One region of the Bradyrhizobium sp. Ken64 genome, then DNA from elsewhere that is predicted to be linked to it. Evidence: predicted binding sites of a transcription regulator. Region 1 holds the regulator's gene; the other holds the start of a gene.
What was found. Region 1 encodes LexA, which represses DNA repair genes until DNA is damaged. Its sites were predicted from a motif close to TGTTCNNNNTGTGTTCNG; they were not measured.
Positions count from the first base shown of each region.

Region 1 (7,136 bases):
CGCCGGCGGCCTTGCGGGAGTTCGTCAAGCGCATCGGCGTCGCCAAGGCCAACAGCGTCGTTGATGTCGGCATGCTCGAGTTCTGCATCCGCGAGGAGCTGAACCGGACGTCACAGCGGCGGATGGCGGTGCTGAAGCCGCTCAAGGTCGTGATCGAGAATTATCCGGAAGGGCAGACCGAGGAGCTCGAGGCGATCAATCATCCGGACGATCCCTCCGCCGGAACCCGGAAGATCACGTTCGGCCGTGAGCTCTATATCGAGCAGGACGACTTCATGGAGAACCCGCCGAAAAAGTTCTTTCGTCTGTCGCCGGGCAACGAGGTGCGGCTGCGCTACGCCTATTTCGTCAAGTGCACCGGCGTGATCAAGAACGATGCCGGCGAAGTGGTGGAATTGCGTTGCACCTACGATCCCGCGACCAAGGGCGGTAACGCGCCCGACGGCCGCAAGGTCAAGGCCACAATGCACTGGCTGTCGGCGGCAACATCCGTGCCCGCGGAAATCCGCGTCTACAACCAGCTATTTGCCAGTCCGAGCCCGGACGCCTCGAACTTCGCCGCCGACCTCAATCCGCAGTCGCTGGAAATTCTCGCTGATGCCTGCGTCGAGGCGTCGGTTGCGAAAAGCAATTCGACCGAGCCGATGCAGTTCGAGCGCCAGGGCTATTTCGTGCGCGACAAGGACTCGACCCCCGGCAGACCGGTATTTTCCAGGACCATCGGCCTGCGCGACACGTTCGCGAAGGAAGTGGCTAAAGGCTGAAAAGAGCTGCGAGACCACAATGAGCGACGAAGCCGACGCCATCGTTTCCGCCATCATCGCGAAATGGCGCGCCGGCTTCGCCATGCTCGACGCCGCTGCCCTCTCGTCTCTGTATTCGAAGAATGCCTTCTTCTTCGGCTCCAACCCGAAGCTCTACCAGGGCAGGGACGGCGTCGCAGACTATTTCAATGGCCTGCCACGCTGGCGCAAACCGAGCGCGGTGTTCTCCGAAGTGAATGCGGCGAGGGCAGGTCCTGATCTGATCAACATGGCTGCAACCATCTCGTTCGATCTCGCCGGCGAACGTCCCGATTTCTCGGTCAAGATGAGCTGGGTCATCATTCGCGAGGACGGCGACTGGAAGATCGTCAATCACCATGCTTCGTCGCAGGCGCCGCTGATCTGACCAGCCGGGCACACGGCTTCGTCATTCTCGTGAGAGAACGAACTTGCATCCCGCGCGTTGGGGTGGGTCCAACAAGGAACCCACCATGCAGAACATCGCAGAGCATATGGAAGTCATCGGCGCCGATGGCGTCCACATCGGCACCGTCGACAAGGTCGAAGGCAATCGCATCAAGCTGACCAAGAAGGACAGCGGCGAGGGCAGCCACAAGGGACATCATCACTTCATCGACAAGGGCCTCGTCGCCGACATCGAGGGCAACAAGGTCCGGCTGTCGGCCAAGGCGGATGTCGCGGTGACGATGGAAGAGGAAAAGTAGCGGTCGCGCCCTTTCGTTCCTGATCCGTACCGCTATCCGCCCGCCTGCACGTTCCGGTAGCTTCTCGCTTCGTTGCGTATTATCGAGTGCAGGGAATGGCGGAGCCGGGCCGGACGGTACGGTCGCAGGGGATCGCGGGGACGTGGCCCGGGGGCCGCACCGCGTCTGCGGGCGGCCTTGCGGCTGCAGGCCTCGACCTCTGGACATCGCTGGCCGAGACCCTCCGCGCGTGGCTACGCGCCGAGGCTGGCGCCGGGCGGCTGTTGCCGTGGGTGCCCGTGGCGTTTGGCTGCGGCATCGCGCTTTATTTCTCCGCAGATCATGAGCCGGTGCTGTGGGTCGTTGCCACGAGCGCCGTCGCGCTCCTGCTTGGCGCGGCTCTGTTGCGGCGGAGCCGGTTGTTCGCCCCGGCCATCATGATCGCGGCGGTCGCGGCCGGCTTTGCCGTCGCGACCTGGAAGACGGCGCGCATCGCCCACCCCGTGCTGGCAAAGGCGCTCTATTCGGTGTCGTTGTCGGGCTTCGTCGAGGCCCGCGACATTCGCGAGCGTACAGATCGTTTTGTGCTGCGCGTCACCGCGATGGAGGCGCAGCGCAGCGACGTCAGGCTCGAGCGCGTGCGCCTGTCGGTCCGCAAGGGCACCGCGCCGGAGGTAGGCAGCTTCGTTCAGCTGAAGGCGCGGCTGATGCCGCCGCTCGCGCCGGTGCGGCCTGGCAGTTACGACTTTTCGCGCGACATGTTCTTCCAGGGCATCGGCGCCTCCGGCTTCGCAATGGGCGCCATCACGGTGGCGGCGCCCCCTGAGACCGCCGGCTTGCGGCTGCGTTATGCGGCCTTCATGCAAGGCTTGCGCGATGCGATCGATGCCCGCATCCGGGCGACGCTCGACGGCGACAACCGGGCGATCGCGACCGCGCTGCTCACCGGGCGACGCGATGCGATCACCACGCCCGTCAACGACGCGATGTTCATCTCCGGTCTCGGCCACGTGCTCTCGATCTCCGGTTATCACATGGCCGTCGTGGCCGGTGTCGTGTTCTTCGCGGTGCGCGCGCTGCTCGCTTTGGTTCCGGGATTGGCGGCCGGCTTCGCCATCAAGAAATGGTCGGCCGCCGCCGCGCTGGTCGCCGCCGCGTTCTACCTGCTGCTGTCGGGCGCGGAGGTCGCAACGCAAAGGTCGTTCTTCATGACGGCGGTGGTGCTGATCGCGGTGATGGTCGATCGCCGTGCCATCACCTTCCGCACGTTGGCTGTCGCCGCGCAGATCGTGCTGGCGGTCGCGCCGGAAGCGCTGGTGCATCCGAGTTTTCAGATGTCGTTTGCGGCAACGCTGGGGCTGGTGGCGCTGGTGCAGATCGGCATGCCCAATTTGTTTGCCTCGCCGGACCATTCGGCGACCGCGCGCATTGCGATGTGGGGTGGCCGCGAGATCGCGATGCTGTTCATGGCCTCGCTGATTGCGGGACTTGCGACTACGCCCTATGCCGCGTTCCATTTCCACCGTGTCACGCCGTTCGGCGTGCTCGCCAATCTCGGCGCGATGCCGGTGGTCTCGGCGCTGGTGATGCCGGCGGGACTGTTGGGGCTGCTTGCTGCGCCGTTCGGGCTGGACAGCGTGTTCTGGTGGCTGATGGGGATCGGCATCGAGTGGATGGTCGCGGTCTCCCGCTGGGTCGCGGCATTGCCGGGCGCGGTCGGCCGCATCCCGGCGTTCGGGATCGCGCCGCTGATCGCGGCGAGCCTGGGAATCATCGTGCTGGGCTTGTTGCGCACGCCGCTGCGCTGGTCCGGCGCCCTGGTGCTGCTGGCAGCGATCCTCTGGGGACTGTCGGCGCGGCAGCCCGACATCCTGATTGCCGGGGATGGCGCGAGCGTCGCGGTGCGGGGCAGGGACGGATATCTGCACCTGATCAGGACCAACAAGGACAGCTTTCTGCTGAGGGAATGGCTCGCTGCCGACGCCGATCCGCGCGATGCCGGCAGAGCCTCGCTGGCCGATGGCGTGTCCTGTGACGAATCCGGCTGCGTGACGCCACTGGCCGACGGGAGGCTGGTCGCGCTGGCACTGCGCGTCGACGCTCTCGCGGACGATTGCAGTCGGGCCGCGCTGGTGGTGACGACACGTCCCGCGCCGTCCGATTGCGCGGCGATGGTGGTCGATCGGCAGCGGCTCGCCAGCCAGAGCGCCCTGGCGCTGACGCAGCGTGGTGACGGGTTTGTAGTTCAGGCGGTGAGGGCGAGAGGCACGAGCCGCCCCTGGTTGCCGGCCGGCGCCGGTGAGGGTGATTTCGACGGCAGCCTTGCGCCGAAGGCGACCGCGTCCCGCATCAAGGACGCAACGCCCGCGGAGACGGACTTGCAGGCCGACGATTGATCTGATGGTGCGGAGCAATGCAGTGGGTTGGCGCATCCGCTCGGATTCGCCGGGCGCAAACCACACCTTCTCGCCGGCCACGGCCGGCGATGGCGATTCAATCCTGACCTCCGACCTCGTAGCCGGAGGGCGGCTGTGTCAGCCGATCGGCAGGTGCGTGACGGTCGGCTGCCTGTCGGCGATGATTTGCGCCTTGTTCTCGCGCTCGGTGACCGACTGAGTCACCGGCAGTTGCAGCACGGTCGCTCGCTGGCCTTCGACGAGCTGCGTCACCAGCACGTATTTGCCGTCGGGGAATTCGATCGCGTCATGATGGCGGTCGGGAACGTGCGGATCGATCTTGCCGAACTTGCCCACGCGGGAATTGATGGTGCGCGTCCAGATCCAGCGATTGTCGTAGCGGACGTCGTCGGCGAAGGCGAGCTCCGTTCCCGGCAGCAGGCAGACGGCAACAGACGGATCGGCTGCGGAGGCGAAGCCGCGCGTCGAGGTGCCGCGGAAGCTTGTCGTGACGATCGTCTCGCCGACTTCGGCGGGGCGCGACGCGACGGCATGCAGGCTGTAGTCACACATCGGGTGCTCCTCATGCTGGGATAGCAACCCGCGTCTCTCAATCGAGGCGCAGGCCTCTATCAGAGTTGAAGCACGAACGCTCTGCTTGGTTGTGGGCAAATCTGCGGCTGGTTTCTGCAGGCCGCGATCACATTATCTTTCCCGAATTCAATAGGAACAAAGCCCCTTGCGATGCATTCGGGAGGCGCATGCGCGAATATTGCCGGCTTGGCTGCAACGGTCGAACTTGACCGCTGGTCGTTGTTTCCTCGAACGCGCGAGCCGCGAAGCGGTGCTGTTTGAAGCGGTACCGCTTCGTCGGCGTCGCGAGGAGCCAGCGGCGGAGGAGGGGCCGGATAGTCTGTGCAGAACCAGAACGACTATCCAGCCGGAGCGGACGATCATCCGATCCAATCTCTGACCGGCGCTGCAGATCGGAAGCGCGCGAGGCGCCAAGCACTTCCGGTATGAAGTACTTCCGTTATCAGTACTTCCGGTAAAGCCCGATCAGCTTGCCCTGAATCTTCACCCGGTTGGGCGGCAGGATGCGGACCTCATAGGCTGCGTTGGCGGGCTCGAGCGCGATCGAGGCGCCGCGACGGCGGAAGCGCTTCAGCGTCGCTTCCTCGTCGTCGATCAGCGCCACCACGATGTCGCCGGTATCAGCGCTCTCGTTGCGCTGGATCAGCGCCATGTCGCCGTCGAGGATGCCGGCCTCGACCATGGAATCACCGCGTACTTCGAGCGCGTAATGCTCGCCCGAGCCGAGCATGTCAGGCGGTACGCTGATGGTATGGCTGCGGGTCTGCAATGCCTCGATCGGCGTGCCGGCCGCGATGCGGCCCATCACCGGCACCGCCACGGGACGTTCGCCCTCGTCCGCGGGCAGGCTGGAGCCCGCACGCACCTTGCCGAGATTGCCCTCGATGACGCTCGGCGTGAAGCCGCGGCGGCTGCCGGCCGCCGCCTGGAGCTCCGGCAGCTTGATGACTTCAATCGCGCGGGCGCGGTTGGGCAGGCGTCGGATGAAGCCACGCTCCTCGAGCGCCGTGATCAGGCGATGGATGCCCGACTTCGAGCGCAGGTCGAGCGCATCCTTCATCTCGTCGAAGGAGGGCGGTACGCCGCTTTCCTTCAGACGTTCACTGATGAATCGCAGAAGCTCGTATTGTTTGCGCGTTAACATCTCGACCAAAGTCCCCCGGTTGATGTCGTCCGATTCCGAGACGCAGAATTCGGCCATAAGCCGCCACATGCTCGAAACAAATCATGAACGGACACTATATGTTCGATACATGTTCCGCAACTGCTTAATTTACCGTGAACAAGGCAAACGTCGCGGAACGCGCGTTGCCGAGGCGGTCAGACGGGGAGCCGCAACACTTCGCAAGCCGTGCCGGTCTCGGCCTTCGGCGCGAATGGTGCGCGCACGAGAAGTACCTGTGCTGCAGCGAGATTCGCAAGCAGCGAAGAGTCCTGATGATTGACGGGAAGAACGACGCGTGTGCCATCGTCACGCTCCTCCAGATGCGCCCGCAGATAGTCCTCGCGCTGGTCGTTGGCGCCGACGTCGCGGCCGAGCACGGCGTGTTCACGGCGATGGTGAATCACCGAACGGCCCGACAGGGCGCGAATCAGCGGCACCATGAACAGGAAAGCGCACACGTAGGACGACACGGGATTGCCCGGCAGGCCGATCACACCCATTGCGCCGAGTCGCCCGTGCATCATCGGCTTGCCTGGCCGCATCGCGATCTTCCAGAACGCCATCGCGATGCCTTCGTCCCGCAGTGCCTGCTGGACTAGATCGTGGTCGCCGACCGATGCGCCGCCGGTCGTGATCAGGATGTCGGCGCCGCTCTCGCGGGCGCGGCGGATGCCGGCGGTGGTCGCCTCCAGCGTGTCGGCGGCAATCCCGAGGTCGATGGTCTCGGCGCCCTCGCTGCGGGCGAGCGCGTGCAGGGCGTAGCCGTTGGAATAGACGATCTGGCCGTGGCCGGGCGTGGTGCCCGGCATCACCAGCTCGTCGCCGGTGGCGAGAATGGCGACCTTCGGACGCCTGAAAACGGCAAGGTGCGGATGGTTCATCCCAGCGGCGAGCGCGAGGTCGCGCTCGGTGAGACGGCTTCCCTTGCGCAGGAGCACGTCGCCTTCGCGGAAATCAACGCCGGCGCGGCGGATGTGCCGTCCGGCGATCGCGGCTTCCTTGATCGTGATACGCTTGCCGGCGGCGACCGTGTCCTCCTGGATCACGACGGCGTCCGCGCCAGCGGGAACGACGCCGCCGGTGAAGATCCGCACGGCCTCGCCGGCGCCGACCGTCCCCGCGAACGGCCGGCCCGCCGCGACTTCGCCGATGACGGTGAGCTCCGAATCGATCGTCGCGGCATCGGCCGCGCGCACCGCGTAGCCGTCCATCGCGGACATCGCCTGCGGCGGCTGCGTGCGTCGCGCGGCGACGTCACGCGCGAGCACGCGATGGTAGGCCTCGTCGAGAGAAATCATGTCTTCCGGCAGCGGCTCTGCACCCGCCAGCACCGCGGCAAGCGCGTCAGAAACCGGCATCAAGGCCACGGCGAAAACTCCTGCTCGGCACGTTCGGGCGAATGTTCCGCAAGTCTTCTAGCCGAGCGCGGGCGCGGAGGCAAAAACGGCTCAGCGGGCGCAGTCGTCCCGTCGCTTCACATTGTTCCGGAAGGCGGCATTAAGCGCGTCGGGGC
Region 1 is NZ_JBVVPA010000003.1:172,783-179,918, reverse strand. It holds gene AC0L2F_RS06710 (glutamine--tRNA ligase/YqeY domain fusion protein) at 1-764, shown strand, start outside; gene AC0L2F_RS06705 (nuclear transport factor 2 family protein) at 784-1,170, shown strand; gene AC0L2F_RS06700 (DUF2171 domain-containing protein) at 1,256-1,489, shown strand; gene AC0L2F_RS06695 (ComEC/Rec2 family competence protein) at 1,585-3,864, shown strand; gene AC0L2F_RS06690 (hypothetical protein) at 4,003-4,437, opposite strand; gene lexA (transcriptional repressor LexA) at 4,901-5,602, opposite strand; gene AC0L2F_RS06680 (molybdopterin molybdotransferase MoeA) at 5,779-6,990, opposite strand.

Region 2 (7,136 bases), on a different contig from region 1:
GAGACCAGCATGCCGATGCGATACGCCGCGACATAGGACGCCATGCCGGCGGCCTGCTCGCTCTCCGGCAGGCTCTCGACGCGGAAGGCGTCGACCACGATGTCCTGCGTCGACGAGGCCGTCGCCACCAGCAATGCGCCGAGCGCGACGTAGAACGGCGAGCGCGCGGGATCGGTCAGTGCCAGCAGCAGGATCGCTGCGATCAGCAGCAATTGCGAGAACAGCAGCCAGCCGCGGCGCCGCCCGAAAGCGCGCGTGAACAGCGGCACATGCATCGCATCGACCAGCGGCGCCCACAGGAATTTCAGCGTGTAGGGCGTGCCGACCAGCGCAAACAGCCCGATGGTCTTGAGATCGACGCCCGATTCCCGCATCCACACCAGCAGCGTCGAGCCCGACAGCGCCAGCGGCAGCCCGGACGAGAAGCCGAGGAACAGCACGATCAGCACCCGCGGTTGCAGGTAAACGGCAAGGCTGTCACGCCAGGAGGTGGGAGCCGTGTCGGGACTGGCGGGGGAGGTCGCGTCGGGTGCGGTCATGGGGTGGTGTTAGCAGATTCTGGCGGCCACAAGTGAGGTGTCGTCGCCCGGCTTGACCGGGCGACCCAGTATTCCAGAGGCCGGAGTTATGGCGGACCTGCGATCCCCGCATAGAGATCGTTCCAATCAGGATTATCCTTCTCGATCAGCGCAATCTTCCAGTCGCGCTTCCATTTTTTCAGGCGCTTCTCGCGTTTTATCGCATTCTCGGGATCATCGAATTGCTCGAAATAGACTAGCTTCACAACGCCATATTCCTTCGTGAAGCTCTCGACCAACTGCAATTTATGCTCCGCCACGCGGCGGATGAGATCATTTGTCACGCCAATGTACAGCGTTCCGCCGATCTTGCTGGCGAGGATATAAACGTAGTAGCAGCGCCCGCCCATCTGCCGCCTCCCGCTCCGCTGTCATCGTTCGCGAAGGCGGACGATCCAGTAATCACCAGCATCCCGGTTCAATCACGACTGCCGCGGCGTACTGGATGCCCCGCCTTCGCGGGGCATGACTGTGTGCCTCAATCTCACTCCCCCGCCTGGAGCTTCCTCGGGAACAGCTCGGCAGCGCCGGTGGCCACGAGATGCGGGGCTTCGGGTGCATCGGTCTTGCTGAAATCGAGCTCTTCGATGCGCCCGGCGCGTTTCTCGATCTTGTCGGCGGAGATCAGGATCTGGCGGACGTCTTCGTTCGCGTCGGCAAAGTGCTTCTGCAATTTCAGCACGCGATCCCTGAGGCGGCCGAGATCGTCGCCGAGCTTGATCACTTCGGTGCGGATCTGGTCGGCGGCGTCGCGCATGCGCGCGTCCTTCATGATCTGCTGCATCACCTGGATCGCCAGCATCAGCAGCGACGGCGACACCAGCACGACGCGGGCGCGATAGGCCTTCTGGATCACGTCGTCGAAACCGTCGTGGATTTCGGCGTAGACCGATTCCGACGGCACGAACATCAACGCCATGTCCTGGGTCTCGCCGGCGACGAGATATTTTTCCGCAATATCGCTGACATGCTTCATCACGTCGCCGCGCAGCCGCTGCGTGGCGATACGCTTTTCCTCGTCGGTGCGCGCGTCATGCAGCGCGGTCATCGCTTCCAGCGGAAATTTCGCGTCGATGCAGAGCGGCCGCTGGTCGGGCAGGAACACGACGCAGTCCGGACGCTTGCCGGTCGAGAGCGTGAACTGGAACTCGTAGGCGCCCTTGGGCAGACCATCCTGGACGATCGCCTCCATCCGCGCCTGACCGAAGGCGCCGCGCGATTGCTTGTTGGCGAGCACGTCGCGCAGGGTCGTCACCTGCGTGGTGAGGTCGGTGAGGTTCTTGTGCGCGCTGTCGATGATGCCGAGCCGCTCGTGCAGGGCGCGCAGGCTATCCATGGTGTTGCGCGTGGTGTTTTCCATCGATTGGCCGACCCGGTGGGTCACCGAATCCAGCCGCTCGTTGACCGCGCGTGCCATGTCGGCCTGGCGGCCGGCCAGCGTCTGGGTCATGGCGTCGACGCGGCCCGAAGCCTCGCTCTGGGCGTGCAGCATCTGGCTGATGCGCTCCTCGAGCTCGTCGGCGCGGATCGCGTTGGCCATCGCGAGTTCCGCCCCGCGCCGCCCGGAGCGCGCGATCACCACGGCAATCACCACCATCAGGATAAGGACCAGGGCGCCGAAGCCGATCAGCGCGTCCACGGCGCGCACCGGCCAGTCGCCGAGCATGAAAATGATCTCGTTCATGCCCCTGCTTCTAGCCGATTCGCTCGCCCGCACGAACGAATAGCGAACATTTAGTGTAAATGCCCCGTTAAATTTTATGGTTAACGAAACCCGAAGTTTTATGGTTAGCGGAGGGTTAACGGGGTTCCCGGCCGCATTGACCGCATCGAACGCGCGGCTTAAATCGCGGCCATGGCCCTCAGAGAAATCATCATCCTGCCCGACAAGCAGCTGCGTCTGGTCTCCAAGCCGATCGAGAAGGTCACGCCGGAGATCCGCAAGCTTGCCGACGACATGTTCGAGACCATGTACGACGCGCCCGGCATCGGGCTCGCGGCGATCCAGATCGCGCAGCCGTTGCGGCTGATCACCATGGACCTCGCCAAGCCCGACCAGGACGGCGAGACCAAGCCCGAGCCGCGCGTCTTCATCAATCCGGAAATCATCGCCTCCTCGGAGGACCTGTCGGTCTACGAAGAGGGCTGCCTGTCGATTCCCGAATATTACGAGGAGGTCGAGCGGCCTGCGAAGGTTCGGGTGCGCTACATGGATCTGGACGGCAAGGTGCACGAGGAGGACGCTGAAGGCCTCTACGCCACCTGCATCCAGCACGAGATCGACCATCTCAACGGCGTGCTGTTCGTCGACTATCTGTCAAAGCTCAAGCGCGACCGCGTGCTCAAGAAGTTCGAGAAAGCCGCCAAGCGCGCGGAGTGAGTACAAGCGACTGTGCTGCCCCACATTCCCCTGCGCTTCTTCCCCCCTTGTGGGGGAGGGTGGGGGAGAGGGGTAGCCCAGACGGAAGTCTCTCCGTCATCTGGATCAGGTGCGTGCCGCGAAACCTGAAACCGAGAGAGCGCGTCGTGTGGCACCCCTCTCCCTAGCCCTCCCCCACAAGGGGGGAGGGAACGTACCGAGTGCTTGTCATGCCCCTCCGCCTGATCTTCATGGGCACACCCGATTTCTCCGTGCCGACGCTGCTCGAGCTCGTCGCGCATGGCCACGAGATCGCTGCCGTGTATACGCGCGCGCCGAAGCCCGGCGGCCGGCGCGGCCTGCAATTGCAGCCGACCCCGGTGGAAGAGGCCGCGCGAAAGCTCGGCGTGCCCGTGCTGACGCCGAAGACTTTGAAAACGCCGGAGGCGCTGGAAGAATTTCGCGCCTTCGATGCCGATGCGGCCGTCGTCGTCGCCTATGGCATGATCCTGCCGCAGGCGATCCTCGATGCGCCAAAGCTCGGCTGTTACAATCTGCACGCATCGCTGCTGCCACGCTGGCGCGGTGCCGCTCCCATCAACCGCGCGATCATGGCCGGCGATGCCGAGAGCGGCGTGATGGTGATGAAGATGGATGTCGGGCTGGACACCGGCGACGTCGCCATGGCGGAACGGCTCGCGATCACGGACAATATGACCGCGCTCGATCTGCACGATCGTCTGTCCCGGCTCGGTGCCGATCTGATGGTGCGCGCCATGGCCGCGCTCGATCGCGGCGGGCTCCAGCTCAAGCCGCAGAGCGAGGACGGCGTCACCTATGCCGCCAAGATCGACAAGGCCGAGGCGCGGATCGACTGGACCAGGCCCGCGCGCGAGGTGCTGCGCCATATCCACGGCCTGTCGCCGTTTCCCGGCGCCTGGGCCGAGCTTGAGAATGCGCGGATAAAGATTCTGCGCTGCGAGCTGGCGAACGGCACGGGCGCACCCGGCGAGGTGCTCGACGATCACCTCACCGTCGCGTGCGGCGAGGGCGCAATCCGCCTTCTCGAGCTCCAGCGCGAAGGCAAGGCGCGCATGCAGGCCGCAGACTTCCTGCGTGGCGTGCCGTTGAAGGCAGGCGCCCAATTCAAGTGACGCTGTCATACCCCGCGAAGGCGGGGTATCCAGTACGCCGAGGCTTCTCGGTCAAACGGATAGGCTGCGGAGTACTGGATCGCCCGGTCGAGCCGGGCGATGACAGCGAAACTGGACAAGATGCCCCGCTACAAGCTCATCATCGAATATGACGGCGCGCCGTTCTTCGGCTGGCAGGTGCAGGAGACGCTGCCCTCGGTGCAGGGCGCGCTGGAGGCTGCCGTCAAGGCGATGACCGGCGCGGATGCGCGCGTGCACGGTGCCGGGCGCACCGATGCCGGCGTGCATGCGCGTGGCCAGGTCGCGCATGTCGATATCGACAAGCAGTTTCCGCAGGGCCGTTTTCGCGACGGCTTGAACGCGCATCTGCGCCCGCATCCCATCGCCGTGCTCGAAGCCGAGATTGTGCCGGAGACTTTCGAGGCGCGCTTCTCGGCCGTGAAGCGCCACTATCGCTATCGCATCGTCAACACCCGCGCCAATCTCGCGCTCGATGCCGGCCACGCCTGGCGCGTGCCGCGCCGGCTCGACACCGATGCGATGCATGCGGCGGCACAACGCCTGCTCGGCAAGCACGATTTCACCACCTTCCGCGACACCGAGTGCCAGGCCAGATCGCCGGAGAAGACGCTCGATCAGCTCGACGTGTTGCGCGATGGGCGCGAGATCACGATTCTCACCTCGGCGCGCTCGTTCCTGCACAGCCAGGTGCGCTCGATGGTGGGGTCACTGATGTGGGTCGGCGAGGGCCGCTGGACCGCGGACGATCTCTCCGCAGCGCTCGCCGCGCGCAACCGCGCCGCCTGCGGCATCGTCGCCCCGCCGGACGGGCTGTACCTGATGCAGGTGGATTATTAGGAGCGGGGAGTTCTCGCCTCCCCACCGGTGTCATGCCCCGCGCAGGCGGGGCATCCAGTACGCCGCGGCGTCTCGGCTCAATCAGCGCTGTCTCTGGAATACTGGATCGTCCGCCTTCGCGGACGATGACAGCGGAGAATGGCGCGGTCGTGGCCTACCCAAAATACCTCGCCAAAATCCCGCGATACACCTTCGTCAGCTGCTCCAGATCCCTGACCGGTACGCGCTCGTCGATTTGGTGCATGGTCTGGCCGACCAGGCCGAACTCGATCACCGGGCAATAGCTCGAAATGAAGCGCGCGTCCGAGGTGCCGCCTGAGGTCGACAGCTCCGGCTTGCGGCCCGTCACCTCCTCGATCGCGGACACCGCGAGTTCGGTGAACGGGCCGGGTTTGGTCACGAACACGTTCGAGTTCGAGGGCTCCCAGACGATGCGGGCGCGGATGCGGTTGCCGCAGGCTTTTGTCAGCCGCGTCTCGACCAGTTCGCGCAGGCTCGCCTGGGTGTGATTGTCGTTGTAGCGGATGTTGAATTTTGCGCGGGCTTGTCCCGGGATGACGTTGTTGGCGGTGTTGCCGACGTCGACCGAGGTGAATTCGAGATTGGAGGCCTGGAACGCCGCGCTGCCATGGTCGAGCGGCTCGTCCGAGATCGCCACGATCAGCCGCGCGATATCAGGTACCGGATTGGCGGCGCGGTGCGGATAGGCGACGTGGCCCTGCACGCCGTCCACGTAGAGCGTGCCGGATTGCGAGCCGCGGCGGCCGACCTTGATGGTGTCGCCGAGCGTCTCGACGTTGGACGGCTCGCCGAGCACGCAATGGTCGAATTTTTCGCCACGCTCGGCGGCCCACTTCAGCAGCTTGATGGTGCCGTTGATGGAGACGTCTTCCTCGTCGCCGGTGATCAGGAACGAGATCGAACCCGAGCCTGATGTTTGGCCGTCGCTGCGCGGCTTGCCGTCGTTCGCGGCGAGATGCTCCAGCACCGCGGCAACCGAGCAGGCGATGCCGCCCTTCATGTCGACTGCGCCGCGGCCATGCAGAAAGCCGTCCTTCACCTCGCCGGAGAACGCGCCGACGCTCCAGGCGCTCTCGTCGCCCGGCGGCACCACGTCGGTGTGGCCGGCAAAGGTGATGTGCGGCCCGTCAGTGCCGATCCGAGCATAGAGATTGTCGACGTCGGCGGTGCCGGGCTCGCTGAAGGTGACGCGGTGGCATGTGAAGCCGGCTGCGGTGAGAACCTGTTCGAGCACGCCCAGCGCACCGGCATCGGCCGGGGTTACCGAGGGGCAGCGGATGAGATCGCGGGCAATCGAGAGAGCATCGGTCATGCGCCCCGCTTAACATGCATGCCGCCGGGTGGGCTAGCACTGGGCGGGACAAATTCGATCTCGCTCTGCTGGTCCCAGCTTTTCGTCGCAGGCGGGGCGGGCGCGGAGTCATCTTCAACCTCGGCCAGTGGATCGCGGCCGAACCGGTTGTCGCCCGAGGTGCCCGGTACAATGAACATTTCCACGAGGCCCCAAAACCAGGGAATGTGCACGGCCCAGGCGAGGGCAACAGCCCAGTTTGAATTGGTGGGTAGCAGGTCCGAGAATTGGTCGAACAACGCGGGCACGACGAAGAACGGAACCAGCCACCACCCGCTCCGGTCGCGATCGTGCAGTCGCTTGGTCGCGGTTGCGAGGTAGATCCACAGGAAGAGCGAGCTGCCGAGCACCTTGAGGATGAGGGTCGCGCGATCGGTGGTTGCCAGCAGACGGTAGGCCCTGGGATCGACCACGTTGAAGATGTCGTCGACACCGAAATCGAAGTCGACCTTGAAGTTGAAGGCGAAAGTTGCGGCCCCGTTCAGCACCTTGATGGCCTGGTCGATCATCCCGAGCATGCAGGCCAGCAACATGACGATCAGCAGCGCCTGCCACAGCAGGGCGCGGTTGATGCGGCCGTCGAAGCGGAAGAGATACCACGTCCAGTCCATGCCAAAGGCTCCGGGCGGGAGAGGTCGCCCGGATGTTGGTCGCGATGGGGGAAGGGAGGGTTCGATGCCGCTGCCAGACCCGTCATCCTGAGGTGCTCCCCTGCGGTGCAGAGCACCGCAGGGGGAGCCTCGAAGGATGAGCGGCCACGATGCTGCTGGCAGCCGCGCCGTCGCCCTTCGAGGCTCGCAGAAGAGGCGAGCACC
Region 2 is NZ_JBVVPA010000034.1:24,783-31,918, reverse strand. It holds gene AC0L2F_RS32835 (AmpG family muropeptide MFS transporter) at 1-539, opposite strand, end outside; gene AC0L2F_RS32830 (GIY-YIG nuclease family protein) at 626-928, opposite strand; gene AC0L2F_RS32825 (DNA recombination protein RmuC) at 1,063-2,262, opposite strand; gene def (peptide deformylase) at 2,434-2,958, shown strand; gene fmt (methionyl-tRNA formyltransferase) at 3,168-4,091, shown strand; gene truA (tRNA pseudouridine(38-40) synthase TruA) at 4,212-4,949, shown strand; gene dapE (succinyl-diaminopimelate desuccinylase) at 5,104-6,282, opposite strand; gene AC0L2F_RS32800 (DUF805 domain-containing protein) at 6,279-6,932, opposite strand.
Region 2: a site for LexA is predicted at 2,294-2,311, ahead of AC0L2F_RS32825 (DNA recombination protein RmuC). Genes of this name have one in related genera too.